DNA from 4 places in the Kitasatospora sp. NPDC097691 genome. Region 3 is predicted to be linked to each of the others. Evidence: riboswitches for the same ligand, from Rfam matches in the RefSeq annotation. Region 3 holds a riboswitch; each other region holds the start of a gene.
What was found. A riboswitch is a leader RNA that binds a small molecule or an ion and turns the genes downstream of it on or off. The one in region 3 is predicted to bind cobalamin.

Region 1: linked by a shared signal. The riboswitch ahead of ABTY56_RS10675 (ribonucleoside-diphosphate reductase subunit alpha) and the one ahead of metE (5-methyltetrahydropteroyltriglutamate--homocysteine S-methyltransferase) in region 3 are both predicted to bind cobalamin.
Region 2: linked by a shared signal. The riboswitch ahead of ABTY56_RS10530 (FecCD family ABC transporter permease) and the one ahead of metE (5-methyltetrahydropteroyltriglutamate--homocysteine S-methyltransferase) in region 3 are both predicted to bind cobalamin.
Region 4: linked by a shared signal. The riboswitch ahead of nicT (Nickel transporter NicT) and the one ahead of metE (5-methyltetrahydropteroyltriglutamate--homocysteine S-methyltransferase) in region 3 are both predicted to bind cobalamin.

Annotation. Positions count from the first base shown of each region.
Region 1 covers NZ_JBEORY010000011.1:48,506-56,020, reverse strand. Annotated here, with positions in the region: gene ABTY56_RS10675 (ribonucleoside-diphosphate reductase subunit alpha) at 1-2,023, opposite strand, end outside; cobalamin riboswitch at 2,214-2,345, opposite strand; gene ABTY56_RS10670 (glycosyltransferase family 39 protein) at 2,419-4,335, opposite strand; gene ABTY56_RS10665 (glycoside hydrolase family 26 protein) at 4,332-5,459, opposite strand; gene ABTY56_RS10660 (glycosyltransferase family 2 protein) at 5,465-6,883, opposite strand; gene ABTY56_RS10655 (GH12 family glycosyl hydrolase domain-containing protein) at 7,319-7,515, shown strand, end outside.
Region 2 covers NZ_JBEORY010000011.1:13,940-21,454, reverse strand. Annotated here, with positions in the region: gene ABTY56_RS10540 (ABC transporter substrate-binding protein) at 1-89, opposite strand, end outside; gene ABTY56_RS10535 (ABC transporter ATP-binding protein) at 142-912, opposite strand; gene ABTY56_RS10530 (FecCD family ABC transporter permease) at 1,002-2,084, opposite strand; cobalamin riboswitch at 2,179-2,330, opposite strand; gene sodN (superoxide dismutase, Ni) at 2,413-2,808, opposite strand; gene sodX (nickel-type superoxide dismutase maturation protease) at 3,066-3,428, shown strand; gene ABTY56_RS10515 (CGNR zinc finger domain-containing protein) at 3,468-4,055, opposite strand; gene ABTY56_RS10510 (amino acid ABC transporter ATP-binding protein) at 4,183-4,983, opposite strand; gene ABTY56_RS10505 (amino acid ABC transporter permease) at 4,980-5,954, opposite strand; gene ABTY56_RS10500 (ABC transporter substrate-binding protein) at 5,991-6,923, opposite strand; gene ABTY56_RS10495 (ABC transporter substrate-binding protein) at 7,336-7,515, opposite strand, start outside.
Region 3 covers NZ_JBEORY010000001.1:76,754-84,268, forward strand. Annotated here, with positions in the region: gene modA (molybdate ABC transporter substrate-binding protein) at 1-926, opposite strand, end outside; gene ABTY56_RS00325 (AraC family transcriptional regulator) at 994-1,785, opposite strand; gene ABTY56_RS00330 (class I SAM-dependent methyltransferase) at 1,841-2,419, shown strand; gene metE (5-methyltetrahydropteroyltriglutamate--homocysteine S-methyltransferase) at 2,686-5,001, opposite strand; cobalamin riboswitch at 5,162-5,386, opposite strand; gene mmsB (3-hydroxyisobutyrate dehydrogenase) at 5,554-6,438, opposite strand; gene ABTY56_RS00345 (enoyl-CoA hydratase/isomerase family protein) at 6,435-7,508, opposite strand; gene ABTY56_RS00350 (acyl-CoA dehydrogenase family protein) at 7,508-7,515, opposite strand, start outside.
Region 4 covers NZ_JBEORY010000019.1:117,058-124,572, reverse strand. Annotated here, with positions in the region: gene ABTY56_RS16425 (AAA family ATPase) at 1-164, shown strand, start outside; gene ABTY56_RS16420 (Fpg/Nei family DNA glycosylase) at 244-1,053, shown strand; gene ABTY56_RS16415 (AAA family ATPase) at 1,125-3,143, shown strand; gene ABTY56_RS16410 (CDP-glycerol glycerophosphotransferase family protein) at 3,222-4,925, opposite strand; gene ABTY56_RS16405 (ArsR/SmtB family transcription factor) at 4,980-5,363, opposite strand; cobalamin riboswitch at 5,445-5,660, shown strand; gene nicT (Nickel transporter NicT) at 5,693-6,808, shown strand; gene ABTY56_RS16395 (EamA family transporter) at 6,998-7,515, opposite strand, start outside.

The DNA of each region.
Region 1 (7,515 bases), on a different contig from region 3:
TGGCGTCGCGCAGCGAGTCGCGGGTCTGCTGGTCCCACACGCCGAGGTCCTTGAGCTCGCGCACCAGGTACGGGTTGACCTGCAGGAACTCACCGCTGAGCGTCTCGCGCTTGAACAGGTTGGACACCTGCGGCTCGATGCACTCGTACACGCCGGCGATGGACGCGATGGTCGCGGTCGGCGCGATGGCCAGCAGCAGCGAGTTGCGCAGGCCGGTCTCGGCGATCCGGGCGCGCAGCGCCGTCCAGCGGTCGGCCCACTGCGGGGCGGCCGTCGGGAAGTGGTCGATGTGCAGCTCGCCGCGCGCGGCGCGGGTCTCGCCGTACGCCTCGTGGCGGCCCAGCTGCTCGGCCAGGTCGGCGGAGCGCTCGTACGCGGTGAGCATGATGCGCTCGGCGATGAGCGTGGACAGCCGCGCGGCCTCGGCGGAGTCGAAGTCGAGCCGCAGCTTGAAGAAGACGTCCTGCAGGCCCATCACGCCGAGGCCGACCGGGCGCCAGCGGGAGTTGGACGTCCCGGCCTCGGTGGTCGGGTAGAAGTTGATGTCCACCACGCGGTCGAGGAAGGTGACGGCGGTGCGGACGGTGGCGTCGAGGCGCTCCCAGTCCATCGCACCCAGCAGGTCGTCGGCCGAGGCGCCCGCGGCCACGTGCGCACCGAGGTTGACCGACCCCAGGTTGCAGACGGCGGTCTCGGAGTCGTCCGTGACCTCCAGGATCTCGGTGCACAGGTTGGAGGAGTGCACCGTGCGGCCCGGCAGCGCGGTCTGGTTGGCGGCGCGGTTGGAGGCGTCCTTGAAGGTCATCCAGCCGTTGCCGGTCTGCGCCAGGGTGCGCATCATGCGGGCGTAGAGGGTCTGCGCGGGGATGGTGCGGACGGCCTTGCCGGCCTGCTCGGCCTTGCGGTAGGCCTCGTCGAACTCCTCGCCCCACAGGTCGACCAGCTCGGGCACGTCGGCCGGGGAGAACAGCGACCAGTCCTGGTTGGCGTTGACCCGGCGCATGAACTCGTCCGGGATCCAGTGCGCCAGGTTGAGGTTGTGGGTGCGGCGGGCTTCCTCGCCGGTGTTGTCGCGGAGCTCCAGGAACTCCTCGATGTCGGCGTGCCAGGTCTCCAGGTAGACGCACGCGGCGCCCTTGCGGCGGCCGCCCTGGTTGACGGCGGCGACCGAGGAGTCGAGGGTGCGCAGGAACGGCACGATGCCGTTGGACTTGCCGTTGGTGCCGCGGATCAGGCTGCCGCGCGAGCGGATGCGCGAGTAGGACAGGCCGATGCCGCCGGCGTGCTTGGACAGGCGGGCGATCTGCGCGTAGCGGTTGTAGATCGAGTCCAGGTTGTCCAGCGGGGAGTCGAGCAGGTAGCAGCTCGACATCTGCGGGTGGCGGGTGCCGGAGTTGAAGAGCGTCGGCGAGGAGGTGAGGTACTCCAGGCGGCTCATCAGGCCGTACAGCTCGGCCACCTCGCGCACCGACTGCTCGTTGTCGCCGACCGCCAGGCCACAGGCGACGCGGAGCAGGAAGTGCTGCGGGGTCTCGACCACCTTGCGGGTGATCGGGTGGCGCAGCAGGTAGCGGGACTGCACGGTGCGCAGGCCGAAGTACTCGAAGCGGTCGTCGCCCGCGGCGTCGATCAGGGCGTCCAGCGCGGCGGCGTGCTTGGCGACGAAGTCCGCGGTGGTGTCGCCGATCAGGCCCTCGGCGTGGCCGACGGCGATCGAGGCGGAGAAGGACGTGGCGCCCTGGCTGTTCGCCTCGTCGACGATCTCCAGCGCCAGCAGGCGGGCGGCGAGCTTCGAGTACTGGGGGTCCTCGGCGATCATCGACGCGGCGGCGTCCACGGCCAGCCCGCGCAGCTCGGCGAAGTCCGAGCCGGCGTGGCGGCCGCGCAGCGCGGCGGCGGCGACATGGCCGGGGTCGACCTCGGGGAGGTCGACACTGCGGTCGGTGAGCAGCCGCAGCAGGGCGCCGCCGGGATCGGAGACCGTCCGGTCGGTGAAGGCGGTACCGGAGCCCTGGGCGGGCAGGGTGGCTGAGGCAGCGGTGGTCAAGGCGCTCTCTCCTGGCGGCGATCGGCGGCGGTGATCGGGGCCTCGGGCCGGTCGGGGCAGGGGAGCACGGCACGAACGCAAACGGCGTCGCGCGACGGTGTCTCCCCGGCCCGCCCGCGAGGCCCGGAGGTGTGGTTCTGGTGCTGGCGCGGCCTCTGCGGGAGGGCCGTGGCGCACGCCGCCGGCAGGTACTCGGACTCGCGGGGACAGCTGCTCCAGCCGCCCGCACACCGCTGCGGGGCAGTCCCGGATTCGCACCGGGTTCCCCTGCATCGACAGCAGGAGTGAGCATACATGTAGTGCCGCCGCCCTGCGGCGGCACCATATGTTGTGGCTGTCGTGTCGCGGGTGTGGGCGGGCCCTCCGGCCCGTCAGTGCTTGAGATAGACCTTGTACGTGCTCGAATCGCCGGTCGGCGAGGTGAATTGCGCCACCAGTCGGTACTGCCCGCCGGCTGCCAGCGCGGCGCTCAGGGCCCGGTCGGTGGCCCGTGGCGCGGTGCTGTCGAGGACGACCATGGTGAACCAGCCGTCGCGGATCGCGGCGACGCTCCCGTCGTCCCCGTGGTGCTGCACCCCGGCCGCGTCGCGGTACTCCGTGCCGGTGCGCGCGGAGACCCACTGCTCGGGCTCGCTGACCGCGCCGAGGTAGTACTCGGCCAGTCCGTCGACCTCGGTCAGGTAGCGCCCCTGGGGCACCGTGTGGACCCGCAGGACGGCCAGCAGGCGGCCGGAGTCGGGCCCGTTCTGGTAGCGCAGGGCGGACTGCTCCAGGCCGAGGGCGAGCACCGCGACCCAGACCAGGATGCCGAGCTGGGGGTGGCGGAAGTGGGCGCCGACCAGCCGGGTCAGGCCGACCCCGGCGAGCGGGGCGGCCAGCAGCATGCCGTAGCCGAGGTGGCGGAACAGCGCGCCGGAGGTGCCGGTCCACAGGTGGGCGGCCGGGACGAGCAGGGCGGTGGCGGTCAGCACGGTGCCGAGCAGGGCGCGGTGGCCGCGCGTGGTGGGAACGGTGTTCCGCTCGGGCGCGTCGTGCTCGTTCATCTGCTCGCGGCGGGCGTAGGCGATCGTGCCGGCCACCGCGAGGACGGTGAACAGGCCGCTCCACTGGACGGTGGAGAGCAGGATGGCGCGGGCCGAGCCGGGGGCGTTGCCGTGCGAGGGCGACCACCCGGCGACCTTGCCCAGCGTGCCGTACGGGAGCAGCAGGACGACGGTGCCGACGGCCGACAGCAGCGCGCGCAGGGCGGCCGGGCCCCACCGGCGGTGCGGACGGGCGGTGGCCAGCGCGAGGCCGACCAGGGCGGGCACGGCGAAGGCCGCGGAGTACGCGACGGCGCAGGCGAGCGCGGCGGCCGGGGCGGCGGTCAGGACCAGTGCCGGATGTCGCCGGGCGGTGAACACCGTGGCCCAGGCCGCGAGGGCGACCAGCAGCACGGCGAGGGACTCGGGGGCGGCGTAGAAGCCGACCACGACGGTGGACTGCAGGACGGCGTAGACGGCTATCGCGCAGATCGCGACCCGCTCGTTGAACAGCCGCCGGGTCAGCGAGTACAGCAGCACGGTGGTGAGCAGCGCGAAGCCGAGGCTGAGCAGTCGGGTGCCCCAGATGCCGTTGGCGTTCGCGGCCGCACCCGCCAGCGGCGGGTAGAGCCAGGGCGAGCCGTTGATCCGGTCGACCAGGTCGGTGGTGACCGGGGTGCCGTGCATCAGGTGGGCGAGCTGCCGGCGGCCGGCGACCATGGCGGCGGCCTCGTCGGGGTGCGCGGCGGCGAGCAGGCGCAGCGAGAGTGCGGCCTGGACGGCCAGGACGGCGCCGAGCAGGGCGCGGGCGATCCAGCGGCGGCGCGGGCTGGTGCCCGGGTCCCAGCCGATCGCCGGGACCTGCGGGATGGTGTACGGGGCCAGCTCGATGCCGTCGGGGTTGTCCACGGCCGCGGCGGGCGCGGTGTTCGCGGTCTTCGTGGCGGTCTCGGCGGTCGCGGCCGGTGCGGCGGTGTCCGTGCGGGGCCCGGGGACGCTCGGGTGCGACTGCGCGGCCCGGCGGCGGGAGGCGCGGCCGGGCGTGGTGCCGCCGGGCTGGGCGTCGCCGGGCGCGGTCCCGCCGGACGCGGTACCGCCGGGCTGGGCGTCGCCGGGCGCGGTCCCGCCGGGCTCGGCGCCGTCGGGCGCAGTACCGCCGGGCGCGGTCCCTCCGGGCCCGGCGCCGTCGGGCGGGGTGTCGCCCTGCGGCGTGCGGCGGCGGCGCGGGATGGGGGCGAACGGGTTGAAGTCGGAGTCAGTGCTCATCGGGGGTTCCGGATGTCGAAGCCGTAGCGGGGGTCGGACACGCGCTGCTTGAAGGCGGCGAGGGTGTCCGGGACGGCCTCGACCCGCCAGTCCGCCCGCTTGACGATGTTGAACCAGACGAAGCCGACGAGGTCGTCGTGCGCCTCCAGCCCGGAGAACAGCTGGTCGATGTCGGCGCGTTGGCGCTTGCCCTGCTCGGAGGCGGTCTCGCTGATGAAGAAGGGCTTCGTGGAGAAGGTGCGGATCTCGGCCATGGTCGGCCCGTACAGGGTGTCGAAGGTCTTCGGCCCGGTCTTGGTGAAGTAGCCGGTCATGCCGGCCCAGTCGACGTAGGTGTCGCCGGGGTAGTACGGCGCCAGGCGGGTGTTGGGCGCGGGGTCGGTGATGTTGGGGCTCCAGACCCAGATCACGTTGGTGGCGCCGGCCTGGTCGAAGATGTCGTGGACGTGGCGCCAGGCGGCGACGAAGTCCGCCGGGCTGGAGGCCTGGCGGCCCCACGGGTACCAGTCGCCGTTCATCTCGTGGGCGATGCTGACGGCGATCGGCAGGTTGAGCTTGGCGACGGCCTTGGCGACGCCGCGCACGTAGTCGTCGGTGTCGCCGGCCGCGATCGAGGCGAGCGAGTGGTCGTACGGTTCCCAGGCCATGTAGGGCAGCGCCCCCGCCTCGTAGATCCGCCGCACGCCGGCGGTGTCGAAGCCGCCCTTCCAGTGGGCGTAGTACTCCAGGACGTTGGGCTGCTTGCCGATCGTGGCGCTGTAGGGGCCCAGCGCGTCCATCGAGGCGGGGACATCGGGCAGGGCGGCGCCGAGGTACTTGTGGGGGGGCTTGAGCAGCGGTGTGACGTCGTACGGGACGCCGGCCGGCAGGGCCTTGGGCTTGGCGGCCGCGGAGGCGGCGGCGGCCCCGGAGGCGGCCGCGGTGCCGCCGGTCGCCGGGCCCGGAGCGGCGCCGGTGGCGCCGGTGGTGCCCGTGGTGGCCGGGGCGGGCTGGGCGAGGCCCTCCTGCATCGCGAAGCCCGGGTCCTCGGGGCCGCAGGCGGTGACGAGCAGCAGGCCGGCCGTCAGCAGCGGGAGCGCCAGCCGGCGGCGGAGCCTCCCGGTCCGCCGGGGGTGGGCGGTCATGGCGATCACACTGCTTCCGTGGGGCGCGGCTGGACGAGGACCCGGCCCACGATGGTGGCGTAGAACAGGCCGGAGGCGAGGACGAGGGCGAAGTTCAGCGGGCCCATGGTGAGCATCCGCCAGATGCTCAGGAGCACCCAGAGCAGGGCCGTCCCACCGCCCCAGGCGATGACGGCGATCCAGAACCGGCGGGTCTTGTTCTTCTTGGCGCCGCTGGAGCCGGTCGGCTGCCAGGCCATCCGGTTGCGGCGCACGATGTCCCAGATGGCGAAGACGTGCGCCCAGCCGTACATCATGCGGGCGGCCCAGGCCTCCAGCCGGTAGGGGTTGCGGTGCCAGAGCGGGAAGACGACCGTGGCGTAGAGCAGCCCGGGCAGTACCAGCGCGGTGTTCTGCCAGCGGATCAGGTCGGGCCGGGCGAGCAGCAGGACGATCGGGACGAGCGGCGAGACGACGGTGAACAGTGCGGTGTGGATGTAGTAGAAGAACCCGGACAGGTAGCAGGCGCGGGTGACCGGCCGGAGCTTGGTCTGCCAGAACTTCTTGCTGCCGAGCAGGCTCATGGAGCCCGTGCACCAGCGGTACTGCTGGTTGAAGAAGCCGCCGACGTTGTCCGGGCAGACGCCGGTGGCCAGCGCGACGGGTATGTACTGCAGGTCCCAGCCGAGGCGGCGCAGGTCGAAGCCGGTGTGCACGTCCTCGGAGTGGCCGATCAGCGTGGTTCCGCCGTTCTCCTCCAGCGCGGCGCGCCGGTAGACCGCGCAGCTGCCGACGCAGATGGCGCCGTCGTTGCGCTGCCGGGAGACCTGCACCGTCCGGTAGAACAGCTCCTGGACGGCGCCGGCGCCGCGCTCGATCCAGTTCTGCGAGTCCAGGATGCGGAAGAACTGCGGGGACTGGACGATGCCGAGGCGGGGGTCGGCCTCCAGGTAGGGGAGCATCTCGTTCAGCAGGTCCGGCCGGGGCGCGAAGTCGGCGTCCAGGATGAGGATGTAGTCGCTGTCGGAGTTGCGGAAGCCGAACTGCAGGTTGCCGGCCTTCTTGAACCAGCCGAGCTTGTTCCGGGTGCCGTAGACGAACCCGAAGTCGACCGCCATCTGCGCGAGTTGCGGGCTGTTGCTGTCGTCGAGGACGTACGGGGTGACCTCGCCCGGGTAGTGGTCGCGCAGCCGGGCGACGTGCGTCCAGGTGTTGTGCAGCACCTCGATCGGCTCGCCGGCGACGGGCAGGAAGACGTCGACGGTCGGATGGCGTTCCGGCTGCCAGGACTTGACCAGGGCGCGGTGCGCGGAGATGTCGAAGGTCTGGTTGAAGCCGTGCACCCATCGGGAGATCAGGTAGTACGCGATGGTGAAGGCGAGCGGCGGGACGAACACGAAGAACCACGGCGTCGCACTGAGCAGGCCGATCTCGCTGGCCACCATGCAGCCGAAGCTGATGACGGAGAAGCAGGTCAGCACCCAGAGGTTGGTGCGCGCGTACAGGTACTTCTCGGTGTTGTCCGGGGGTTGGGGGAGCAGGCCCCACTGGTTGCGGGCGGCCGGGTCCCGTCGGCTCCGGCGTCGTGAGACGGGCGCTTGACCGCTGCCCGCGAGTCGCGTGCCCTCGGTGACAGTCACGTGCTCTACTCCCCCGAAGCCGTATTGAGTCTGAGCCGCCCCCGGGTGGCGGCCGTTGTCGGTCGGGTCGCGGGGGGACGCCAGGATCGTACGGGACCGGTTGCTGTGAGTTCTCTCCCCCCTCTGCGGTCGGCGACCCGGAACCGATATCGAGTTCCGATCGTGATGTGAACGGAAGTGCGGGTGGAGCGCTTGTGTACGGTGTCCGCCCAGCGGTTGAGGACGGTTCGGGGAAGAGTGATGATCATCGAGGACGGCTCGGCCGGGCGCACGGCGCGGGGTCTGCGGGCGGCGGCCGCGTTCGGCGCGGTCGCGGCGCTGCTGGCCGGGTGCAGCGGCGAGGTCGGGGCGGTGGAGCAGCCGCCGGCCGTCACCGCGACGACGGCGGCGGCGGCCGGGTCCGGCCTCTGCTCGACCGTGCAGGAGCCCTTCCCCAA
Region 2 (7,515 bases), on a different contig from region 3:
GTCGCGGCCTCCCGGGGGGCGATCTCCGCGCCGCAGGCAGTGAGTCCGAGGACGAGCAGGGCGGCGGTGGCAACGGCCTTGGTGCGCACGGTGGTTCCTTCGGTGGGTGGTCCGGGCGCCGGTGGTTCGGGCGCCGGTGGTTCAGGTGTCGGTGAGCCGGGTGTCGGGGGAGCGGTCGAGGCGGTCGAACAGCAGCTGGAGGGCGCCGGTCCCCGGGTGCCGGACCGGCGTGGCCCGGACGCCGAACACCTCGGCCAGCAGGGCGGGGCGGAGCACCTCGCCGGGCGGCCCGGAGGCGACGATCCGGCCGGCCCGCAGGACGTACAGCAGGTCGCAGTGGCTCGCCGCCAGGTTGAGGTCGTGCAGCGCGGTGAGCACCGTCGGGCCGGCCTCGCGGGCCAGTGCCAGGACCTCCAACTGGTGGGCGATGTCCAGGTGGTTGGTGGGTTCGTCGAGCACCAGCAGGCGTGGCTCCTGGACCAGCGCGCGGGCGAACAGAACCCGCTGCTTCTCGCCGCCGGACAGGCTCAGGAAGCCCCGTTCGGCGAGGTGCCCGGCCCGGACCTTGCGCAGAACCTCGGCGCAGCGCTCCCGGTCGCCGTCGGTCGGGCCGCCGAGGCCGCGCCGGTGCGGCAGCCGGCCCATGGCGACCACCTCGGCCACCGTGAAGTCGAACTCGGCGAAGTGCTCCTGGGTCAGGGCGGCGACCCGCCGGGCCGTCTCGCGCGCGGAGAGGGCGTGCAGGTCGTCGCCGTCGAGCCGGACGGCGCCGCCGGCCGGCCTGAGCACCCGGTAGACGCAGCGCAGCAGCGTCGACTTGCCGCTGCCGTTCGGCCCGACCAGGCCGACCACCTGCCCGGCGGCGGCCGCCAGGCTCACCTCGTGGACCAGCCTGGTGCCGGCCGGCTCCACCGAGACGGTGTCGACGTCGAGGTCCTGGGCCTTCGCCGGATCGGGCGGGGCGGTCGAGCCGGTCGAGCCGGGGGTGTGGATCGCGTCGGTCACCGTCGGCCTCCGAAGGCGTGGCCGCGCCGGCGCATCATCAGCAGGAAGGCGGGCACGCCGAGCACGGCGGTGAACACCCCGACGGGCAGTTCGGCGGGTGCCAGCAGGCTGCGGGAGGCGATGTCGACCCAGACCAGCAGCAGGGCCCCGGCGAGCGGGGCGACCAGCAGCACCCGGCGGTGCGCGGCGCCGACCAGCATCCGCGCCAGGTGCGGCACCAGCAGTCCGACGAAGCCGATCGCCCCGCTGACCGCGACCAGCGTGCCGGTGACGGCGGCGGTCACCACGAACAGTTCGCGGCGCATCCGGTCCGGGTCCACGCCGAGCGAGGCGGAGGTCTCGTCGCCCATGGCGAGCGCGTCCAGCCGTCCGGCGGCGCAGCCGAGGTGGGCGAGGCCGGCCAGGACGGTGCAGGCGGCGATCGGCACCGAGCCCCAGGTGGCGCCGCCGAGGCTGCCGAGCAGCCACATCATGGCGTCCCGGGCGGCTTCGCCGCGGTCGGCGGCGAAGACCATCAGGGTGGTGGCGGCGGAGAAACCGTAGGACAGGGCGGTGCCGGTGAGCACCAGCCGCAGTGGCGTGAGCCCGTACGCGGTGCGGGCGGCGAGGTAGACCAGCGTCATCGCGAGCAGTGCGGAGCCGAAGGCGGAGGCGGAGATCGCCCACACCCCGAGCGAGGCGAAGGCGCCGAACAGCAGGACGGCGTTGGCGCCGACGGCCGCGCCGGAGGAGATGCCGAGGACGAAGGGGTCGGCGAGGGCGTTGTGCACCAGCGCCTGGACGGCGACCCCGGTGGCGGCCAGACCGGCGCCGACCACGGCGGCCAGCACGGTGCGCGGCAGCCGGATCTCCCAGACGATGGCGTACGCGGCCGCCTCGTCGGCGTCCAGCCGACCACCCGTCAGTCCGGCGCCCAGCAGCCGCAGTACGTGCGGGAGCCCGATCCCGGAGGAGCCGAACGCGACCCCGCACACCAGCGAGACCAGCAGGGCGGCGCCGAGGCCGACGGCGAGCGGGAGCACGGGTATTCGGCGGACGGGCGGGCCGCCGGCCACGCGGTTCTCGGGTGCGCGGTTCACGGGTGCGCCTTGCCTCGGGCCGCGGGTGCGCCGGGGCGGGCGCCGGCCGGGGGCGTGCCCGGGCGCCGTCCCCCTCGCAGTCCGCGGCGAGTCGTCGGGAGTCAGCGGCCGAGGGTGATCGGGCTGGCGCGGCCGCACCGCTGGTACGGGCCGTGCTCACCGTTGCGGGTCAGCGCCGGATTCACACCGGACTTCCCCCTCGGACGCCCTGGCAGCATAACAGGCACTCAGCACCTGCACCCCTTACCGGGGTCGGGTCGGACGTGAACGCACGACCGCCCCCGTCCGGCGGTGCGGACGGGGGCGGTCGGGTGGCGACGCGTCAGGCTCAGGCCTGCTTGGTCTCCCAGAAGATCTTGTCGACCTCGGCGATCAGGTCCAGCAGGGCCTGGCCGGTGGCCGGGTCGGTGGACGCCTTGGCGGCCGAGGCGGCCTTCAGGGTGTCGTTGATCAGCTGGTGCAGCTGCGGGTACTTCTCGAAGTGCGGCGCCTTGAAGTAGTCGCTCCACAGCACCGAGATGTGGTGCTTGACGGCCTCGGCGCGCTGCTCCTTGATGATGACGGCGCGGGCGCGGAAGTGCGGGTCCTCGTTGGCCTGGTACTTCTCCTGGGTGGCCTTGACCGACTCGGCCTCGATCCGGGCCTGCGCCGGGTCGTACACGCCACAGGGCAGGTCACAGTGGGCGTGAGCGGTGGCACGCGGTGCAAACAGACGAGAGAACATGGGAGTCCTTCCTTAGATCGTCTTCCCGCGCCCGAGATTACCCTTCCGTCCTCGTGGTTTCGCGATCGGGCGGTGGGCCTAGGGCAAAAGGCGGACCCGGAACCGGGGTAATCCGGACATCGAAGAGGTGACGGTCCGTACGGCAGACTGGGGGCGGGCGTGCGGGAGGAGGAGTCGTGGCACGGAGCACGGAAGCGGAGGGCCCGGCCCGGGGCGGCGTGTTGCCGTTCGGGGTCGTCGACGTGGCGGGCCCGTCGATGGTCCCGACCCTGCGCGAGGGCGACCGGCTGCTGGTCCGCTACGGCGCGCCGATCCGGCCGGGGGCGGTGGTGCTCTTCCGCCACCCCTTCCAGCAGGACCTGCTGGTGGTGAAGCGGGCCGCCGGGCGTCGGACCGGGGGCTGGTGGCTGCTCTCCGACAACCACCCAGTGGACAGCGACAGCCGCAGCTACGGCGTGGTCCCGGACGAGCTGGTGCTCGGCCGGGTGCTGCTGCGGCTGAGCCCGCGCCCGGCCTGGCTGGCGCCGGGCCGCCGGCTGCAGCGGCTGCTGCTCGCCCCGCGGCTGGCGCGGGTGCCGGGCCTGGCCCGCCGCCTCGGTGCCTGGGTGGAGGACGTCTAGCCCTCCGGAACGGCCCGCGGGCCGTTCCCCTGGCTGCGGCTACGCCCCCGAGCCCAGTGCGGCCTCCGCCTCCTGGCGCTTGCGGGCCCGGTAGGCGGCGACGTTGGCCCGGGTCGCGCAGCGGTCCGAGCAGTAGCGGCGGGAGCGGTTGGTCGAGGTGTCCAGGTAGGCGTTGTGGCAGGGCGCGGCCTGGCAGATGCCCAGCCGGTCGGCGCCCAGCTCGGTCAGGTGGACGGCCAGGCCCATGCAGGCGACCGCGCTGAAGTGCGCGGTGGCGGTCGGCGAGTTGTCGGCCAGGTGCAGGTGCCAGCGGGGCCGTCCGGCGTCGTCCAGGTAGTCGTGCCCGGAGATCAACGGGCTGACGGGGTACTCCATCAGCAGGCTGTTCAGCAGGTCGACGCCGCGGGTCTCGTCCCCTTCGGCGGCGGCCTCGAAGACCCCGCGCAGCCGGGTCCGCACCGCCCGCAGCCGGGGCAGGTCGGACTCGTCGGCGAGCGCGGCGGCCCGTGAGGAGTCGGAGAACAGGGCACGCACCGCGTCCACGGAGGTCAGCGTGTCGGTGCCGCGCTCGGGCTCCTCGGTGTTCACCAGCCGAACGGCGAGATCGGCGTACGAGGCGAGCTCCACGGCGGTCCTTCCAGAGAATCGGTAACGGGCTGACTGCTTCCAGCCTATTACCCGAGTGGGGCTCCAGCGACCCACACGGGCGTCGGCGCCCGGCAGGAGCTGCCTGCCGGGCGCCGACGGAAGGTGCTCAGAGCACCTTGGAGAGGAACGCCCTGGTGCGTTCGTGCTGCGGGTTCGTGAGGACGTCGCGCGGGTTGCCGGACTCGACCACCACACCGCCGTCCATGAACACCAGCGCGTCACCGACCTCGCGGGCGAAGCCCATCTCGTGGGTGACGACCACCATGGTCATGCCCTCCTCGGCGAGGCCGCGCATGACGTCGAGCACGTCGCCGACCAGCTCCGGGTCGAGCGCCGAGGTGGGCTCGTCGAAGAGCATCAGCTTGGGCTTCATGGCCAGCGCGCGGGCGATCGCGACGCGCTGCTGCTGGCCGCCGGAGAGCTGCGAGGGGTAGTTCTTCGCCTTGTCGGAGAGCCCGACCCGCTCCAGCAGGGCCATCCCGCGCTCGCGGGCGTCGGCCTTGCTCTCCTTGCGGACCTGCACCGGCGCCTCGATGACGTTCTCCAGCGCGGTCATGTGCGGGAAGAGGTTGAAGTGCTGGAACACCATGCCGATGTCCCGGCGCTTCTCGGCGACCTCGCGGTCCCGGAGCTCGTGCAGCCGGTCGCCCTTCATCCGGTAGCCGACCAGCTCGCCGTCCACCGAGAGGAGACCGCCGTTGATCTTCTCCAGGTGGTTGATGCACCGCAGGAAGGTCGACTTGCCGGAGCCGGAGGGGCCGACCAGGACGAACACCTCGCCCTTGCGGACTTCGAGGTCGATGCCCTTGAGCACCTCCACCAGGCCGTAGGACTTGCGCACGCCCTGGGCCTCGACCATGAGGTGGGTCGCGGCGTCCCCGGTTTGCGGCTTCGTCAGATCGGTCATACGTGGCCACCTCCTTCGAGGCCCGTGACCACGTCGTCCTTGGCCTTCGGCACGGGCTTGCCGGCGAAGAGCCGGCGCAGTCGCTGCAGCGGCGTGGGCGGGAGCACCCGGTTGGCGCCGCGCGCGTAGTGGCGCTCGATGTAGTACTGGACCACGGTGAGGATCGAGGTCATCAGCAGGTACCAGATGCTGACGACGAGCAGCAGCGGGATGGTCTGGAACGTGCGCGAGTAGATGTTCTGGCCCGCCCGGAGCAGCTCCTCCAGCGAGATCGCCGAGACCAGCGAGGTGGTCTTCAGCATCGAGATGGTCTCGTTGCCGGTCGGCGGGATGATCACGCGCATGGCCTGCGGCAGGATGATCCGCCGCATGGTGTTGAACTGGCTCATGCCGAGCGCGTGCGCGGCCTCGGTCTGGCCGAGCGGCACGGACTGGATGCCGCCGCGGACGATCTCCGCCATGTAGGCGGCCTCGTTGAGGCCGAGGCCCAGCAGGGCGGCGACGAACAGCGGGATCGCCTCGTTGGTCGGCTCGGACCAGAAGGCCGGGCCGAACGGGATGCCGATCGAGATCTCGGCCCAGAGCGAGCCGAGGAAGTTCCAGAACAGCAGCTGCACCAGGACGGGGGTGCCGCGGAAGACCCAGATGTAGAACCAGGCGGTGCTGGAGAGCACCGGGTTCGGCGACAGGCGCATGATCGCGAGCGTGATGCCGCCCGCGACGCCGATCAGCATGGAGAGGAACGTCAGTTCGAGGGTGACGCCGAGGCCGTGCAGGATCGAGGGATCGAAGAGGTACTGGCCGACGACGTCCCACTGGAACTGGGGATTCGTGGTGAGGGCGTGGATCAGCATCGCCGCGAGGAGCGCGACGAATGCTGCTCCGACCCAGCGTCCGGGGTGGCGGACCGGGACGGCCTTGAGGGTTTCGGGCCGTCCCGGGTGCGCCGACCCCTGGTCGGAAGAGTTCACTGTGTGGCCTCAGGGGTTGGATTCAGGACCGCGGATTCAGCTGGTGGCGCCGTTGACGACGGACGTGTCGATCGCGCCCGCCTGAACGCCCCACTTCTCCAGGATGGCCTTGTACGTGCCGTCCGCCATCAGGGACTGGACGGCGCCCTGGACGGCCTTGGACAGCGGCGAGTCCTTCTGCAGCACGACGCCGTAGGGAGCGGTGTCGGACACGGCGCCGACCTTCTCCAGCTGGCCGTTGGTCTGCTTGATGGCGTAGTCGACGACCGGGGAGTCGGCCAGCATGACCTGGTCGCGGCCGGAGACCAGCGCCTGGGTGACGTCCGTCTGCAGGTCGAACTTGTCGCCGTCGTTCGGCACCGGCGGCTTGCCGGCCTTCACGCAGGCGGGGTTGATGGTGTCGGTGATCTCCTTGGCCTGCGTGGTGCCGGTCTGCACGGCGACCTTCTTGCCGCAGAGGTCGTTCGGGTCGATCTTGTCGGGGTTGCCCTTCTTGACCGCCGCGCCGGTGCCCGCGCTGAAGTACGTCACCATGTCGACCGACGCCTCGCGCTCCTTCGTGTCGGTGAAGGAGCTCAGGCTCATCGTGTACTTGTTCCCGGTGATGCCGGGGATGATCGCGTCGAAGGTGGCGTTCTGCACGTCGGCGGTCAGGCCGAGCTTCTTGGCGATGGCGTTGGCCATGTCGACGTCCATGCCCACGATGGCGCCCTTGTCGTCCTTGAACTCGTTGGGCGCGTAGGAGGCGTCGGTGGCGACGACGACCTTGCCGGCGGACTTCACGTCGGCGGGGACCAGAGCGGCCAGTGCCGGGTCGGCGGTCACGGCGGGGATCGACGCACTCGGGTTGGCACCGGTGGACGAGCCGGACGACGACTTGCTGCTGCTGCAACCGGTCAGCACGAGGGAGACCGAGGCGGCGACCACGCCGGCCGCGAAGAGCCGGTTGCGCTTGGTACGGGCGGTCATGAGGGGGATCTCCTCCTGGGAGAGAAGGTCGGGCGGAGCGCGCCGCGGGAGCGGCGCACCGGGAGTGCGAGCCGTACGGCGCCGTACGGGTGTGCGTCGTACGTCGTCGTACGTGCAGGCCGGGTTTTGCAGTGCCTGGACGCTGGGATCGCCCAGGGTTGTACGAGGTACTGCATCCGCCACCCTCCGCCGAGGTGGACGTTGGCCGAACCGCCTCGACCAGTGGCCGGCTCGATCCGAGATGGGGGGAATCCTGCCATCTGATGACGGTCAGGTGGCCCTCATCCAGATCAAAATCGGATAACGAGGGGTCACACCGTCCGCTATTCGGACCTATCCCGGGCCCCTGTCACCCTCCGCATAAGTATGCAGATCCCTCTGTGCTCTGCCCGGAGGCCCGCCGCCCGCCCGGTCAGATGCCCCCGTTGACCACGGCGTTCTGCGCCGCGCCCGCGCTGACGCTCCACTTCGCGAGGATCTTGTCGTACTCGCCGCTGCGGATCAGCTGGTCGACCGCCTTGGCCATCGCGTCGCGCAGCTGGGTGTCGGTCTTGCGCACCGCGATCCCGTACGGGTTGGAGGTGGACTGCCC
Region 3 (7,515 bases):
GACGGGCACGTCGACGGCGGGGCGGACGGGGAGGCCGACGGGCTCAGGAAGCCGGCGTCGGCGAGGACCTTCTGCCCGTCGGGCGATTCGACGAGTGCGACGAACGCGGAGGCGCCGGCCGCGTTCGGGGCGTGGGTGAGCGTGGCGATCGGGTACCTGTTGATCGCGCAGGCCGCTTCGGGGAAGTTGACGCCGTCGACCTTGTTGCCCGCGCTCTTGACGTCGGTCTGGTAGACGAGCCCGGCGTCGGCCTCCCCGAGCTCGACCTTGGTGAGCGTGGCGGTGACGTCCTGTTCGTAGCTGACGGGCGTGACCGTGACGTTGCCGGCCGCGAGCGCGGTCTGGGCGGCGGCGCCACAGGGAACGGTCTTGGCGCAGAGCACCACCTTCACCGAAGGGTCGGAAAGACCCTGCAGGCCGGTGATGTGCTGGGGATTGCCGGGCCGAACGGCGATCTCCAGCGCGTTGCTGACGAAGACGGTGGGAGTTCCGGCCGCGTCGCCCTTGTCGGTGACGGTCTTCATGGTGGCCGGGCTGGCGGAGGCGAACACGTCCGCCGGTGCACCGTTGACGATGCCGGCGGCCAGGGTGTCGCTGCCGCCGAAGTTGAAGACGACCTTGGTGCCGGGATGCGCGCCCTCGAACATCGTGCCGAGCTGGGTGAAGGCGTTCTTCAGCGAGGCGGCGGCGAAGACGGTCACCGTGCCGCTGATGGTCGCCGAGGCGGAGGCGGAGGGGCCGGACGAGCTGCTCGAACTGCTCGAACTGCTCGAACTGCTCGACGAGCAGGCGCTGAGTGCCAGCAGAGCTGCGGCGACGGCGCCGGCGGTGGCGGAGCGGTACACGGTGGTCTCCCTGAGCCGTGGGGCGGTCCCCGTGAGGATAGAACGGCAGATACCAGCAGGTATGGGACATTCAGCTGGCATTAGCCCGACTGAACGAGCCGGCGGCCTGGCATCTGAGATGTCGCCGAAAGCGTCCCCCCGGTGGACCTCAGACCGCCGGTGGGCCGCCGTGGAAGTAGCTGCCGGGGGTGAGTCCGGTCTCCCGGACGAAGGCGGCGACGAAGGCGCTGGGCGTCGCGTAGCCGACCCGGTCCGCGACCCTGATGACGGGCTCCCCCCGGGCGAGGTGGCCGAGGGCGGCACGCAGCCGCACGGCGGTGCGCCAGCGGGCGAAGGTGAGGCCGGTGTCGGCGGCGAACGCGCGGGCCAAGGTCCTGGCGCTGGATCCGACGTGGCGTCCCCACTGGGCGAGGGTCCGCGGGTCGGCCGGGTCGGCGACCAGGGCGTGGGCGACGTCGAGGGCCCGGGGATCGGCGGGCATCAGCACCTCGATCGAGCGGGCGGCGACCGGGGCCAGGTTGTCGATCAGGACGGCCTGGGCCCGGGCCCGGCGCGCCGGAGCGAGGGTGGCGCCCGCCAGGTGGTCGATCAGGACGGCGACCAGCGGACCCACCGCAACCGGCTGGGGCAGTGACCAACCGGGCAGCCCCGCGCCCCGGGTGATGTTCAGGCTGCGCATGGCGGTACTGGCCAGGGCGGCGGTCTGGTGCGCGGTGCCGGCCGGGATCCACAGAGCCCGGGTCGGCGGCAGGATCCACTCGCCGTCCTCGGTCGACACGGTCAGCACGCCGTTGCGGGCCCACACGACCTGGTGCGTGTCGTGCCGGTGGGTGCCGAACCGACTGCCCGGCGCCAGATCGTAGGCGCGCACCACGATCGCGGCGGCCACCTGGTCCACGGTGCCCGGCGGGCCGGCCTGAGGTTGTCCGTTTGACGACATGATGTGGAAGCGTACGCGCTGGTGGCCCGGCCGTGCCCTTCCTAGCCTCTGAGGTATGAACTCCAACCACGCACGAGTGTGCACCAGCCCCGAATGGGCCCAGAAGTTGCAGACCTCGGTACTGCCCACGGTGACGGCCGGAGCCGAGTTGGGCACGGTGATGCTGGAGGTCGGCCCGGGCCCCGGCGCCGCCACCGACTGGCTGCGGCACCGCGTCGAGCGGCTCGTCGCAGTCGAGTACGAGCAGCCCGCCGCCGAGGCGCTCGCGGCCCGCTTCGCCGGCACCAACGTCGAGGTCCACCACGGCGACGCCACCGCGTTGACCTTCGCCGACGACACCTTCGACTCGGTGGCCTGCTTCACGATGCTGCACCACGTCCCCACCCGGGCACTGCAGGACAGGCTGCTCGCCGAGGTCCTGCGGGTGCTGCGCCCCGGCGGTGTGCTGGTGGGCTCGGACAGCCTGCCCGGCGACGGGTTGCACCACTTCCACGAGGGCGACACCTACAACCCGGTGGAGCCGTCGGGCTTCCTGCCGCGGTTGCAGACGCTGGGCTTCGAGAAGCTCACCATCGGGGTGGGAGGCAGGTTGACCTTTGTCGCCCACAAGCCCGGGGCCGCAGCGAGCAGGTGACGGCGGGCGCCGTCCCCGGTCCGGCGACCCGGGCCGCTTTCCGGGCGCGGTCGACCGCGGGCCGCGGCCCCCTGACCGCTCACCGCCGTCCCTGTGAGCGGTCAGCGGGCCACCGCCGTCCCTGTGAGCACTCAACCCCTCACCGCCGCGCCCCGGCCGTCAGCGACGACGGCCGGGGCACGGCGGTGCCGTGACGGCGGATCACGACCTTCGACGCGGACGGCCTCGGCCGTGTCCCGGCCCGGGGAGTCCGTCCGTGCGCGCGGTCAGCCGGCGAGTTCCTCGCGCAGGCGGCGGGCGGCGGCGACCAGGCTGTCCAGGGAGGCGCGGGTCTCGGGCCAGCCGCGGGTCTTCAGACCGCAGTCGGGGTTGACCCACAGCCGCTCGGCCGGGATGGCCGCGAGGCCGGCCCGCAGCAGGGAGACGGCTTCGTCGGTGCTCGGGACGCGTGGGGAGTGGATGTCCCAGACGCCTGGGCCGACCTCGCGCGGGTACCCGGCCTCGGCCAGTTCGCCGGCGACCTCCATGTGGGAGCGGGTGGCCTCCAGGGAGATGACGTCCGCGTCGAGGTCGTCGATCGCGGTCATGATCGCGCCGAACTCGGCGTAGCACATGTGGGTGTGGATCTGGGTGTCGGCGCGGACGCCGGAGGTGGCGAGGCGGAAGGCCTCGGTGGCCCAGTCCAGGTAGGCCGGGCGGTCGGCGGCGCGCAGCGGCAGGGTCTCGCGCAGGGCCGGCTCGTCGACCTGGACGACGGCCGCGCCGGCGGCCTCCAGGTCGGTGACCTCGTCGCGCAGGGCGAGGGCGACCTGACGGGCGGTGTCGGCGAGCGGCTGGTCGTCGCGGACGAAGGACCAGGCGAGCATGGTGACCGGGCCGGTGAGCATGCCCTTGACCGGGCGGTCGGTCAGGCCCTGGGCGTAGCCGTACCAGTCGACGGTCATCGGGTGCGGGCGGGAGATGTCCCCGGCGAGGACCGGGGGCCGTACGTAGCGGGTGCCGTAGGACTGCACCCAGCCGTGCCGGGTGGCGAGGTAGCCGGTGAGCTGCTCGGCGAAGTACTGGACCATGTCGTTGCGTTCGGGCTCACCGTGGACGAGGACATCCAGTCCGGCCTTCTCCTGGTAGGCGATGACCTCGCGGACCTCGGCCTCCATCCGCTCGCGGTAGGCGGCGGCGTCGATCCGGCCGGCCGTCAGGTCGGCGCGGGCGAGGCGCAGTTCGGTGGTCTGGGGGAAGGAGCCGATGGTGGTGGTCGGCAGCAGCGGCAGGGCGAGGCGGGCGCGCTGGGCTTCGGCGCGCACGGGGTAGGGCTGGGAGCGGCGGGTGTCGTCCGTGGTGACGGCGGCGGTGCGGGCGCGTACGGCCGGGTCGCGGGTGATCGGGGAGTCGGCGCGGGAGGCGAGGTCGGCGCGGTTGGCGGCGAGTTGGGCGGTGATCGCGCCGGTGCCCTCGCGCAGGCCGCGGGCGAGCAGCGCCGCCTCGGCGGCCTTCTGCCGGGCGAAGGCGAGCCAGCGGGAGATCTGCGGGTCGATGTCGCGTTCGGCGGTGGCGTCGATCGGGACGTGCAGCAGCGAGCAGGACGGCGCGACGTCGACGGTGTCGGCGAGGCCGAGCAGGGTGGCCAGGGTGGCGAGCGACTTCTCCAGGTCGTTGATCCAGATGTTGCGCCCGTCGATCACCCCGGCGACCAGGCGCTTGCCGGGCAGGCCACCGGCGGCGGCGAGGTCGTCCAGGTTGCCGGCGGCGGGGCCGGTGAAGTCCAGCGCCAGGCCGTCGACCGGGGCCTTGGCGAGGACGGGCAGGGCGTCGCCGAGGCGGTCGAAGTAGCTCGCGACCAGCAGCTTCGGCCGGTCGGTGAGGGCTCCGAGGTCGCGGTAGGCGCGGGCGGCGGCGTTCAGTTCGGCGGGGGTGCGGTCCTGGACGAGGGCGGGCTCGTCCAGCTGGACCCAGGTGGCACCGGCCGCCCTCAGGGCGGCCAGCAGCTGTGCGTAGACGGGCAGCAGCCGGTCCAGCAGGGTGATCGGCTGGAAGTCGGCGGCGACGCCGGGCGCGGGCTTGGCGAGCAGCAGGTAGGTGACCGGGCCGACCAAGACTGGCCGGGCCTCGTGGCCGAGTGCCAGCGCCTCGGCCAGTTCCCCGACGGCCTTGGCCGGGTTCGCGGCGAACACCGTGTCGGGGCCCAACTCGGATACCAGGTAGTGGTAGTTGGTGTCGAACCACTTGGTCATCTCCAACGGCGCGACGTCCTGGGTACCGCGCGCCATGGCGAAGTAGCCGTCCAGCGCGTCGGCCTCGACCGCGTCCCGGTGCCGGGCGGGGATCGCACCGACGGCGACGGTGGTGTCCAGCATGTGGTCGTAGAGCGAGAAGTCACCGGTCGGGACTTCCTCGATGCCGGAGTCGGCGAGCTGCTGCCAGTTCCCCCGGCGCAGGTCGGCGGCCGTGGCCAGCAGCACCTCGGCGGCGACCGCGCCCTTCCAGTACCCCTCGATCGCCTTCTTCAGCTCCCGGCCCCGGCCCTGGCGGGGGTAGCCGTACACGGTGGCGAGGGTTGCCGCGGCTGCGGACTTCGCTGTCAAGGGACTCTCCTTCGCGAGCCTGATTCCTGATCCCCGGGACGGGACGAGGGCGCGAAGGAGTGACGAAACCGGGCGGCGGCCGCCGTGAAGGCGCGTGCCTGATCCGCCTGGTGTGGTCGCCGACCCGCCCACGAGGTCACCGGATGGCCGCACGCGGATCGTCCGCGGGCGGGCAGTGGCAGGTCTTCGGACTCACCGGCACGCCCACCCCTTCGAGGGGGCGGACACCTACTGGCCGTCGCTTCCCAGACCCGTCCGGGCCCAGTGCGTATGACGGCGGTCGTTCCGGTTCACCGCTGCGGGGCAGTCCCGGATTCCCACCGGGTTCCCTCTTACGACGCGCCTGCCTGGCGGACAGGGCGAACCAGCTGCACGGCCAGCTTAGGGGCAAACCGCCGGGACGGGGGTGTAAATCACGTGTGGCGTCCGCATGGTGAGACTCCGTCACCGTCACCGGTGCCGTCCGGGGCCCCGAAACGCACCGTGGGCTCGAAGTTGGCGCGGCGGGCGGCGCGGCGGGCGGCGCGGCGACCAGGATCGTCTCGTAGCCGGTCACGTGCCGTCCTTCCTGAGAGTGGTGATGATCGCCGAGAAGTCCAGTCCGGTGCCCTCGGCGGCCGCGAAGTCCGCGTACAACTGCGCCGCCTTGCGCCCGAGTTCGGTGGGCAGGCCCGCGGCCTCGGCGGCGCCGGCGGCCAGTCCGAGGTCCTTGGCCATCAGCGCGGCGGCGAACCCGGCGGCGTAGTCCCGGTTGGCCGGGCTCGCCGGAACGGGCCCGGGGACGGGGCAGTTGCTGGTGAGCGCCCAGCACTGCCCGGAGGCGGTGGAGGCCACCTCGAACAGGGCCTGGTGGCTGAGCCCGAGACTCTCCCCGAGGACGAAGGCCTCGCTGACCCCGATCATCGAGACGCCGAGGATCATGTTGTTGCAGATCTTCGCGGCCTGTCCCGCCCCGGAGGCGCCGCAGTGCACGACCTTGCGGCCGATCGCGGCCAGCAGCGGCTCGACCTCGGCGAAGTCGGCCTCGTCGGCGCCGACCATGAAGGTCAGGCTCGCGGCCTCGGCGCCGGGCACTCCGCCGGACACGGGCGCGTCGACGGCCCGGTGCCCCGCGGTGCGGGCCAGGTCGGCGGCGACCCGGGCGTCCCCGACGGCGATGGTGGAGCAGTCCACGAACAGTGCCCCGCGGGCGGCCGCGGTCAGGCCCTCGTAGGCGTCCAGCACGTGCCGCCCGGTCGGCAGCATGGTGATGACCACCTCGGCTCCTGCCACCGTCTGCTCCGCCGACGCGGCGACGGCGATCCCGTGCCCCGCCGCCCGCTCACGGGCGTCCGCCGAGAGGTCGTAGCCGGCCACCCGGTGCCCGGCCTTGACGAGGTTGGCGGCCATCGGGCCACCCATCTTGCCCAGTCCGACGAATCCGATGGTCAGGGTCACCAGCGCTCCAGGGGGGTGGTGGTGGAGAGGCCGAGCTCGCGCTCACCCAGCGGGGCGAAGTAGCGGGCCACGGTGGCGGGTTCGACAGCGCCCAGCGTGGCCGGGCTCCATTTCGGCGAACGGTCCTTGTCGATCACCTGCGCCCGGATCCCCTCCGCGAGGTCCGGCGTGGAGAGCGCCGCGCAGGAGGTGCGGTACTCCTGGTCCAGTACGGCCTCCAGCGGGCCGAGCGCCCGGGCTCGGCGCAGGGCCGCCAGCGTCGCCTTCACGGCGGTCGGGGAGTTGGCGGTGATCCGGTCGACGGCCTTCTTGGCCTCGGGTTCACCGCTCTCCCGGAGGCGGTCGAGGATCTCCTCGACGGTGCCGGCCGCGTAGCAGCTGTCGATCCACGCGCGCTGCCCGCCCAGCGAGCCCGTCGGCGCGGGCTCGACGTGTCGCTCCAGGGCGTCGTGCACCGGCAGCTCGGCGAGGTCGTCGAGCAGCGCCGGCACCCGTTCGGAGGGCAGGAAGTGATCCGCGAGCCCGCAGACCAGCGCGTCCGCCGCGCCGACCGATCCGGCGGTCAGGGCCAGGTGGGTGCCCAGCTCGCCGGGTGCCAGGGCGAGCAGATACGTGCCGCCCACGTCGGGGACGAAGCCGATGCCGGCTTCCGGCATGGCGATGCGCGTGGTCTCCGTGACGATCCGCACGCTTCCGTGGGCGGAGACGCCGACGCCGCCGCCCATGACGATGCCGTCCATCACAGCCACGTACGGCTTCGGGTAGCGCGCGATGCGGGCGTTGAGCCGGTACTCGTCGCGCCAGAACTCCTCGACCGCGCCCGGGTCCCCGCCGGTGGCGGCGCGGTGGATGGCGACGATGTCGCCGCCGGCGCAGAAGGCCCGGTCCCCGGCGCCGGTGATGACGACGCTCTCCATCCGGTGGTCCTTCTCCCATGCGTCCAGGGCCTCCGCGATGCGCAGCACCATGGTGTGGGTGAGGGCGTTCAGGGCTGCGGGCCGGTTGAGGACGATGAGGCCGGCCCGGCCCTCGCGCCGGAGGATGACCTCGTCCAGGTCGGAGCCGGGCATCACGCGG
Region 4 (7,515 bases), on a different contig from region 3:
GGCGCCTCGGGGACGAGGAAGTGGCGCGCATCCACGGGCGGATGGCCGGCTGGTACAACTCCGGGCTGCCGATCATCGACAACTCCTATCTGGACGTGGCCGGCACGGCCGCCGAGCTGGACCGCGTGATCCTGGCCCGGCTGATGGGCATGCCGGTCCGCTGACCTGCGGATTCGTGGGGCTGTCGGTGCCGGCTGCGATGATGGACCGGTCCTGTCGCAGCGTCCCGAGGAGCTGACGCCCGTGCCGGAAGGCCACATCATCCACCGCCTCGCCGCCGAGAACCGGAAGGCCTTCGGCGGGCGCCCGGTCCGGGTCTCCAGCCCGCAGGGCCGGTTCGCCGACGAGGCCAAGGTGATCGACGGGCAGCTGCTCACCGGTGCCGAGGCCACCGGAAAGCACCTCTTCCTCGGTTTCGAGGAGGGCGGCTGGGTGCACATCCACCTCGGGCTCTACGGCGGCTTCACCTTCGCCACCGGCCCGGCGCCCGAGCCGGTCGGCCTGGTCCGGCTGCGGCTGGAGGGCGAGGACGGCTACGCGGACCTGCGCGGTCCCAACACCTGCGCGCTCGTCACCGACGCGCAGAAGGCCGCCGTCGCGGCCCGCCTCGGGCCCGACCCGCTGCGGGCCGACGCCGAGCCGGAGGCCGCCTGGCGCCGGATATCGGGCAGCCGGACGACGGTCGCCGCGCTGCTGATGGACCAGAAGGTGCTGGCCGGGGTGGGCAACGTCTACCGGGCCGAGGTGCTGTTCCGGCACGGCATCGACCCGCACCGCGCCGGGCGCGACCTCACCCGGAAGGAATGGGACGCGATCTGGGCCGACCTGGTCGCGCTGATGCACGAGGGCGTCGCGGCCGGCCGGATCGACACCGTCCGTCCCGAGCACACCCCCGAGGCGATGGGCCGCCCGCCCCGCGTGGACGACCACGGCGGCGAGGTGTACGTCTACCGGCGGGCGGCGATGCCCTGCCTGGTCTGCGGCACGGACGTCCGCACGGAGGAGCACGCCGCGCGCAACCTGTTCTGGTGCCCGACCTGCCAGGCGGCCTGAGGAGCTGATCCGCCCTCCGGCCCGGCGCCCAGCCCGTAGGCTGGGGCCGACCGGTCGGAGGGAGCGGGCAGATGGAGCAACGCCGGGTGGCCAACACCGTGTCAGGGACGGTGGGCGGCCACGTGGTGCAGGCCGACACCATCGGATCGGTGCACCTCCACCAGGTGGAGCCGCCGCCGAGGCCCCGTCAGGTCCGCCTGCCGCACGGCCCATTCGTCAACCGGGAGCCGGAACTCGCCGCGCTGACCGCGGCGTTGGGCCGGGTCGAGGCGGGCGGGCTGGGGATCGTGGTGTTCACCGGGCTCGGCGGGGTCGGGAAGACCGAGCTGATCGCCAAGTTCACCGAGGAGCACCGGGCCCGCTTCCCGGGCGGGGATCTCTACGCGGACCTCCTGGCCTACCGGCACCGGGGCGGGGTGGACCTCCCGTCGCTGCTGGCCGGCTTCCTGCGCGCCCTCGGGTCGGAGCCCCCGGCGGTGGAGGCGGAGCGCTTCACGATGTTCCGTACCGTCACCGCGGAGCGGCGGTGCCTGTTCTTCCTGGACAACGTCGAGCACGCCGCCGAGGTGCGCGCCCTGCTCCCGTCGAGCGGGCTGGTGGTGGTCGCGAGCCGGCGGCGGCTGCCCGCGCTGCGGACGGACGGCGCCGAGGTACGGCAGCTCGGGCCGCTGAGCACGACGGCCGGCGCCGATCTGGTGCGGGCCTGGCTGGGCGCCGGGCGGGGCACGGACGGGGAGCTGGCGGCGCTGGTCGAGCTGTGCGGCGGGCTGCCGCTGGCGCTGAACGCGGTCGGCAGCCAGCTGCTGGACCGGGACAACCTGCCGGTCGGCCGGGTGGTGGCCGAACTGCACGACCGGGAAGGCGGATCGGCCCTGCTCGACGACGAGGAGAACGCCCTCGGCCCGACGTACGACCTGGTCCACGAGCGGCTGTCACCGCAGGGCCGGGCGCTCTACCGCCTGATCGGCGTGCACCCGGGCCCCTTCGTGTCGGCCGAGTCGGCGCGCGCGGCGGGTGTCGAGCAGGCCGGTGCGGCGCTGGACGAGCTGCGCGCCGTCCACCTGCTCGACGAGGTGGTGGACGACGGCCCCGAGACGCGCTACCGCGCCCACGACGTGGTGCGGCTGCACGCCTACCGCCGCACCCGCGACCTGCCCGGTCGGACGGAACTCCTCGCCCGGGTGGTGGCCTACTACCGGGGCCGGGCCTCGCTGGCCGACCGGGCGATGGGCGAGAGGCTGCGGCTGCAGGAGGCCGGTGGCGAGGAGCTGCCCGGTTTCGCCTCCGGCGCGGCGGCCCTGGAGTGGCTGCACGCCGAACGGGCCGACCTGCGCGCGGTGGTGGAGGAGGCGGCCGCGCAGCAGTGGCACGGCGAGGTGTGGCGGCTCTGCGAGTCGCTCTGGCCGCTTTACCACGGCCGCAAGCTCTACGAGGACTGGATCGCGACCCACCGGCTCGGCGTCGAGTCGGCCCAGTGGGACAGCCAGCCGGCCGCCGTGGTCCGGATGCGCAACCAGCTCGCCCGCGCCCATTTCGAGCGCAAGGAGTACCGGCTCGCGGCCGAGCAGTTGGCGCTCGCCGCGGAGCAGCTGCCGTTGGTGGCGGACCGCCGCGTGGTGGGCGTGCTCCACGAGACCGACGGCCTGCTCTGCCTGGCCGACGGCCGGCCCGGCGACGCGGTGGAACGGTTCACGCTGGCGCTGGCGGAGAACCGGGGCGACGACCACGGCGAGATCGTCCAGAGCTACAACCTGGCACAGGCACTGATCGCGGACGGTCGGGCGGAGGAGGCGCTGACCGTGCTGGACGGCGCCACGGGGCGGGCCGCGGACACCGACGACCGCGACATGCTGATGAAGCTGCCGCTGGTCCGCGCCCGGGCCCACCGCGCGCTCGGGCAGCCGCGCCTCGCGGTCGTCCACGCCGCTGACTGCGCCCGGCAGGCCGAGCAGCGCAAGCAGTACGCCAAGGAGGCGCAGGCGCACACCCTGCTCGTCGGCCTCGCGGCGGAGTTGGGCGACGAGGCGCTGGCGGAGCGCAGCCGCGAGCGGCTGCGGGAGCTGCGGGGCCGGGACGGCCGGGAGGGCTAGGACGGGGGACGGCTGGGACCGGGACGGCCGGGGAGGCTGGGACGGCTGGGACCGGGACGGCCGGGGAGGCTGGGACGGCTAGGAGCGGGCGGGCAGGGACGGTCGGGGCGGCTCGGTGGTGAAGGAGACCCGGGTGCGGTGTTCGCCGGTGCGGACGGTGAGCCCGTGCTCGGCGAGGCCGGCCGGGTCGCCGCCGTCGGCGAGCCAGCAGGCGACGGCGGAGCCGAGCAGCAGCGGGTCGAGGCGGGGCTCGGGGCTGCCCCAGTCCGGTTCGGCGCGGGCTTCGAGGAGTAGCCCGGTACGCAGCCGGAGCAGGTGGCGGGCCGGGCCGAGGGCGGCCACCGCGACGGCGAGGCCGGGGAGTTCGGCGGCGGTGTCGGCGAGCCAGTGGGTGGCGGGGCGCTCGGCGCGGGCCTCGGTGCGGGCCAGCACCTCGGCGGTGTAGCGCAGGGCGTCACCGGGGTGCTCGTCGGTGAGCGCGTGGAAGCCGCGCGGGATGTGGTCGGCCGGGTCGAAGGGGTAGCGCCGCAGGCTGACCTCGGTGCCCTCGCTCTCGCCCTCGACGTCGTACGCGGTGGGCGCGTCGGTGGTTCCCGGCCGCGGGACCGGCCTGGGGTAGGGCGGCAGGAGCGGTTCGTCCCCGGGTTCGTCCAGCTGTTCCAGGAAGGAGTAGAGCAGTGGGCGCAGCAGCTCGGCGGAGCGGCCGCGGCGGCTCAGCGAGCGGTCGGTGAGCGGGCGCAGGGCGGCCGGGTCCTGTTTGCCCAGGGCCAGTTCGAGCTGGGCGGCGAGGTCGCCGTCGGGGTCGAGCACGGGTGCGGCCTGGCCGAAGGCGTAGCCGGGGGAGCGCGGGTCGAGTTCGGCGGCGCCGGTGGCGACCAGCACGGTGGGCCGCTCCAGGGCGGCGCCGTAGACGGAGACCGAGCCGTGGTCGCCGATCAGGCAGTCGGCGGCGACCAGGGCGGCCTGCCAGCCCTGGTGCGGCGGGACCAGGCGAAGGCCCATCCGGCGGGCTGCGCCGAGCAGGGCCTCGGGGTCGTGCCGGCTCCAGATGTTGGGGTGCAGGACGACGGCGACGGTGTACTCGTCGGCGGGCAGCCGGCGGACCAGGCGCTGGGGCAGGTCGGGGCGGCGGCCGAATAACGAGTGCTCGCTCCAGGTGGAGTTGACGACGACGAGCCGTCGGCCGTCGACGGCGCCGAGCGCGGCGCGGTAGGCGTCGCGGGAGCGCAGGCTGCGCAGCATCCGGTCGAAGCACGGGTCGCCGACGACCCGGGCGACGTCCAGTGCCTCGGGGCAGGAGGCCCGCAGGCGGTCCAGCTGCTCGGGGTGGGAGAGGCCGAGGACGTCCACGAACACCTGCCCGCGGTGGGTGAGTTCGTTGCGGGAGAGGCCAGCGGCGCTGACCGTGTCGCCGGTGGACTCGGTCACCAGGCGGTTGTAGCCGGCGCCGTGCGGGAGCACCACGAGCCGGGCGTCCAGGCGGTGCATGGAGGAGTGCACGGCGCAGGCGACGGCCAGGTCGAAGCGGTGCCGGACGGCGTCCTCCCAGTCCAGCAGGGTGAAGCCGGGCAGGCCGCGCAGGTACTCGTCCAGGGCGCGATCGGCGAAGGCGGAACCGGGGTTGACGGTGAAGTACCGCTCGACGCCCTCCGGGTCCAGCAGGGTGAGGACGTCCAGGACCCGGGTGGCCGACGTGAGGGTGCGGGCGACCGCCAGCACGCGGGCCTTGACCGGTCGGGTGTTCCAGCGGTCGGCGGGCCAGGCGTGGGGGTGGGACGGCACACCATGATCGTACTCATCCGGGGTGCCGCCGTGGCCGTGTTTCCCGAGTGTCGGTCAGCCTGCCGCGGCGGTGGGCTCGTGGTGCTCGGCGGCGGCGCACTCGTCGAGGAGGGGGCGCATGTCCTGGTCGACGAGCCGGTAGCGCACGACGCGTCCGTCCTTGTCGCCGGTGACCACGCCGGCCGTGCGGAGCAGCCGCAGGGCCTGGGAGACGGCGGGGTCGCGCATGCCGGTGGCGACCGCGAGGTCGGTGACGGCGAGCGGACCGGCCCGGTGGAGGGCGAGCAGCAGGGCGAGTCGCCCAGGGTCGGCGAGCAGCGAGAACCGCTCGGCCCAGGACCGGACGTGCGCGGCGTCACCGATCGCGGCGATGGCCTCGCAGACCCGGTGTCCGTCGATGGTGCGGTGGCCCGCGCGGTCGGTCGGTACGAGATGCATGCGGACATTCTTGCAGGCAGGCAGCTGTGATCCTGGACACCTGCGCAGGTGCGCAGCCTTGCATGGGTCGGGGCCTGGCCCTACCGTGTAGCCCGCCGTGGTGCTCGGGAAGACCGGTGACGGATCCTCAGGGGTCCGGAGTCCGGAGCGGCCCTCGCCACTGTGATCGGGCCGTTCCCCCGTCCGCGGGGGAGCGCCGTCCGTACCCACGACGTCACTGGGCGCCTCGCGTGCCCGGGAAGGCGGGTACGGGCGTGTCCCGTAAGCCAGGAGACCGGCCGCGGCATCTCACGAAGTGATTCCACGAGGTGCTGGAGCGTGATCCGCAGATGACCCTGCCCGAAACCGCCGCCACGGACGCCGGGGCGGCGCCCTCCGTGTTGCCCACCTTCCGGTGGAGGCGCGAGGACACCGTCCGTACGGCCGGGCTGATGGGCGTGATCCTGGCCATGCACGTGGTGGCCTTCGGGACGCTCGTCTTCCTGGTGGCACCCGAGCGGTACGCGGTCGGTACCCAGGTCTTCGGGGTGGGCCTGGGGATCACCGCGTACACCCTCGGGATGCGGCACGCCTTCGACGCCGACCACATCGCGGTGATCGACAACACCACCCGCAAGCTGATGGCGGACGGCAAGCGGCCGGTCTCGGTGGGCTTCTGGTTCGCCCTCGGGCACTCCTCGATGGTGGTCGTCATGGCCGCCCTGGTGGCGGGCGGCGCGCAGCTGGCGAACACGCTGATGGACGACGAGTCGACCACCCACCAGTGGCTCGGGATGGTCGGGACGACGGCCTCCGGCGCGTTCCTGTACCTGATCGGGGCGCTCAACCTGGCGGCGCTGCTCGGGATCCTCAAGGTGTTCCGGGCGATGCGGGCCGGGCAGTACGACGAGGCGGAGCTGGAGGCGCACCTCGACTCGCGCGGCTTCATGGCCCGGGTGCTGAACCGGGCCACCCGGTCGATCACCCGGCCCGGGCAGATGTTCCCGGTCGGCATGGTGCTGGGCCTGGGCTTCGACACCGCGACCGAGGTCACCCTGATGGTGATGGCCGGCTCGGGTGCGGCCTCCGGGCTGCCCTGGTACGCGATCGTCTGCCTGCCGCTGCTGTTCGCGGCCGGGATGAGCCTGTTCGACACCCTGGACGGGACGTTCATGAACTTCGCGTACCAGTGGGCCTTCGCCAACCCGGTGCGCAAGGTGTACTACAACCTGACCATCACGGGGCTGTCGATCGCGGTGGCCTTCATCATCGGCACCATCGAGCTGGTCGGTGTGCTGCACGAGAAACTCGACCTGACCGACCCGGTGAGCGGCTGGATCGCGGGCATCTCGCTGGACAACGTCGGCTACGCGATCGCCGGGCTGTTCGTGGTGGTCTGGGCGGTGGCGATCGGGTACTGGAAGCTCGCCCGGGTCGAGAAGCGCTGGGCGCCCGAGGGGTCCTGAGGGTGCCGAGAGGTCCTGAAGGGTCCTGAAGGGTCCTGAGCCGGGGGTATGAGTGCCTCTCATGGGGGTGCGGCATGAGCGTGACTCATGGGGGGCACCCATGAGGTCGGCTCATGTCCTCGGGCCATGAGGCCGGCTCATGACGCTGCCCCATGAGCACGGCTCATGGGGCAGCGTCATGAGCGACTCTCATGCGGCCGCGAGCAGCAGGGTGCCCGCGACGGCGAGCCCGGCGCCGACCACCTGGACCGGGCGCAGCCGCTCCTTGAACACCCCGCGGGCCATCAACGCGGTGACCACGGGGTAGAGCGAGGACAGGACGGCGGCCACGGTGGCCGAGCCGCGGTGCGAGGCCATCGCGAAGACGGCGTTGGCGATGACGTCGGCCAGCCCGACCGCGGTGAGCAGCGGCAGCCGGGCCCGCAGTCCGGGCAGCAGGCCGGCCGTACCCCCGGAGCGACGCAGGCCGGCCAGCAGGGTGGCGCCGCCGACGGCGACGTTGCAGACCCGCTGGACGCACAGCACCAGCAGCAGGCCGCCGCCGGTCGAGGCGTGCGCGATCAGGGCCATCACCGTGCCGAAGCTCAGGGCGGCGCCCAGGGTGAGCAGCAGTGTGCTGCGGGCGGCGGCCCGGCCGCCGCGCTCGGGCCCGGCGGCCAGTACGACGCCGGCCACCGCGACCGCGATCCCGGCGATCCGGCCGGGGC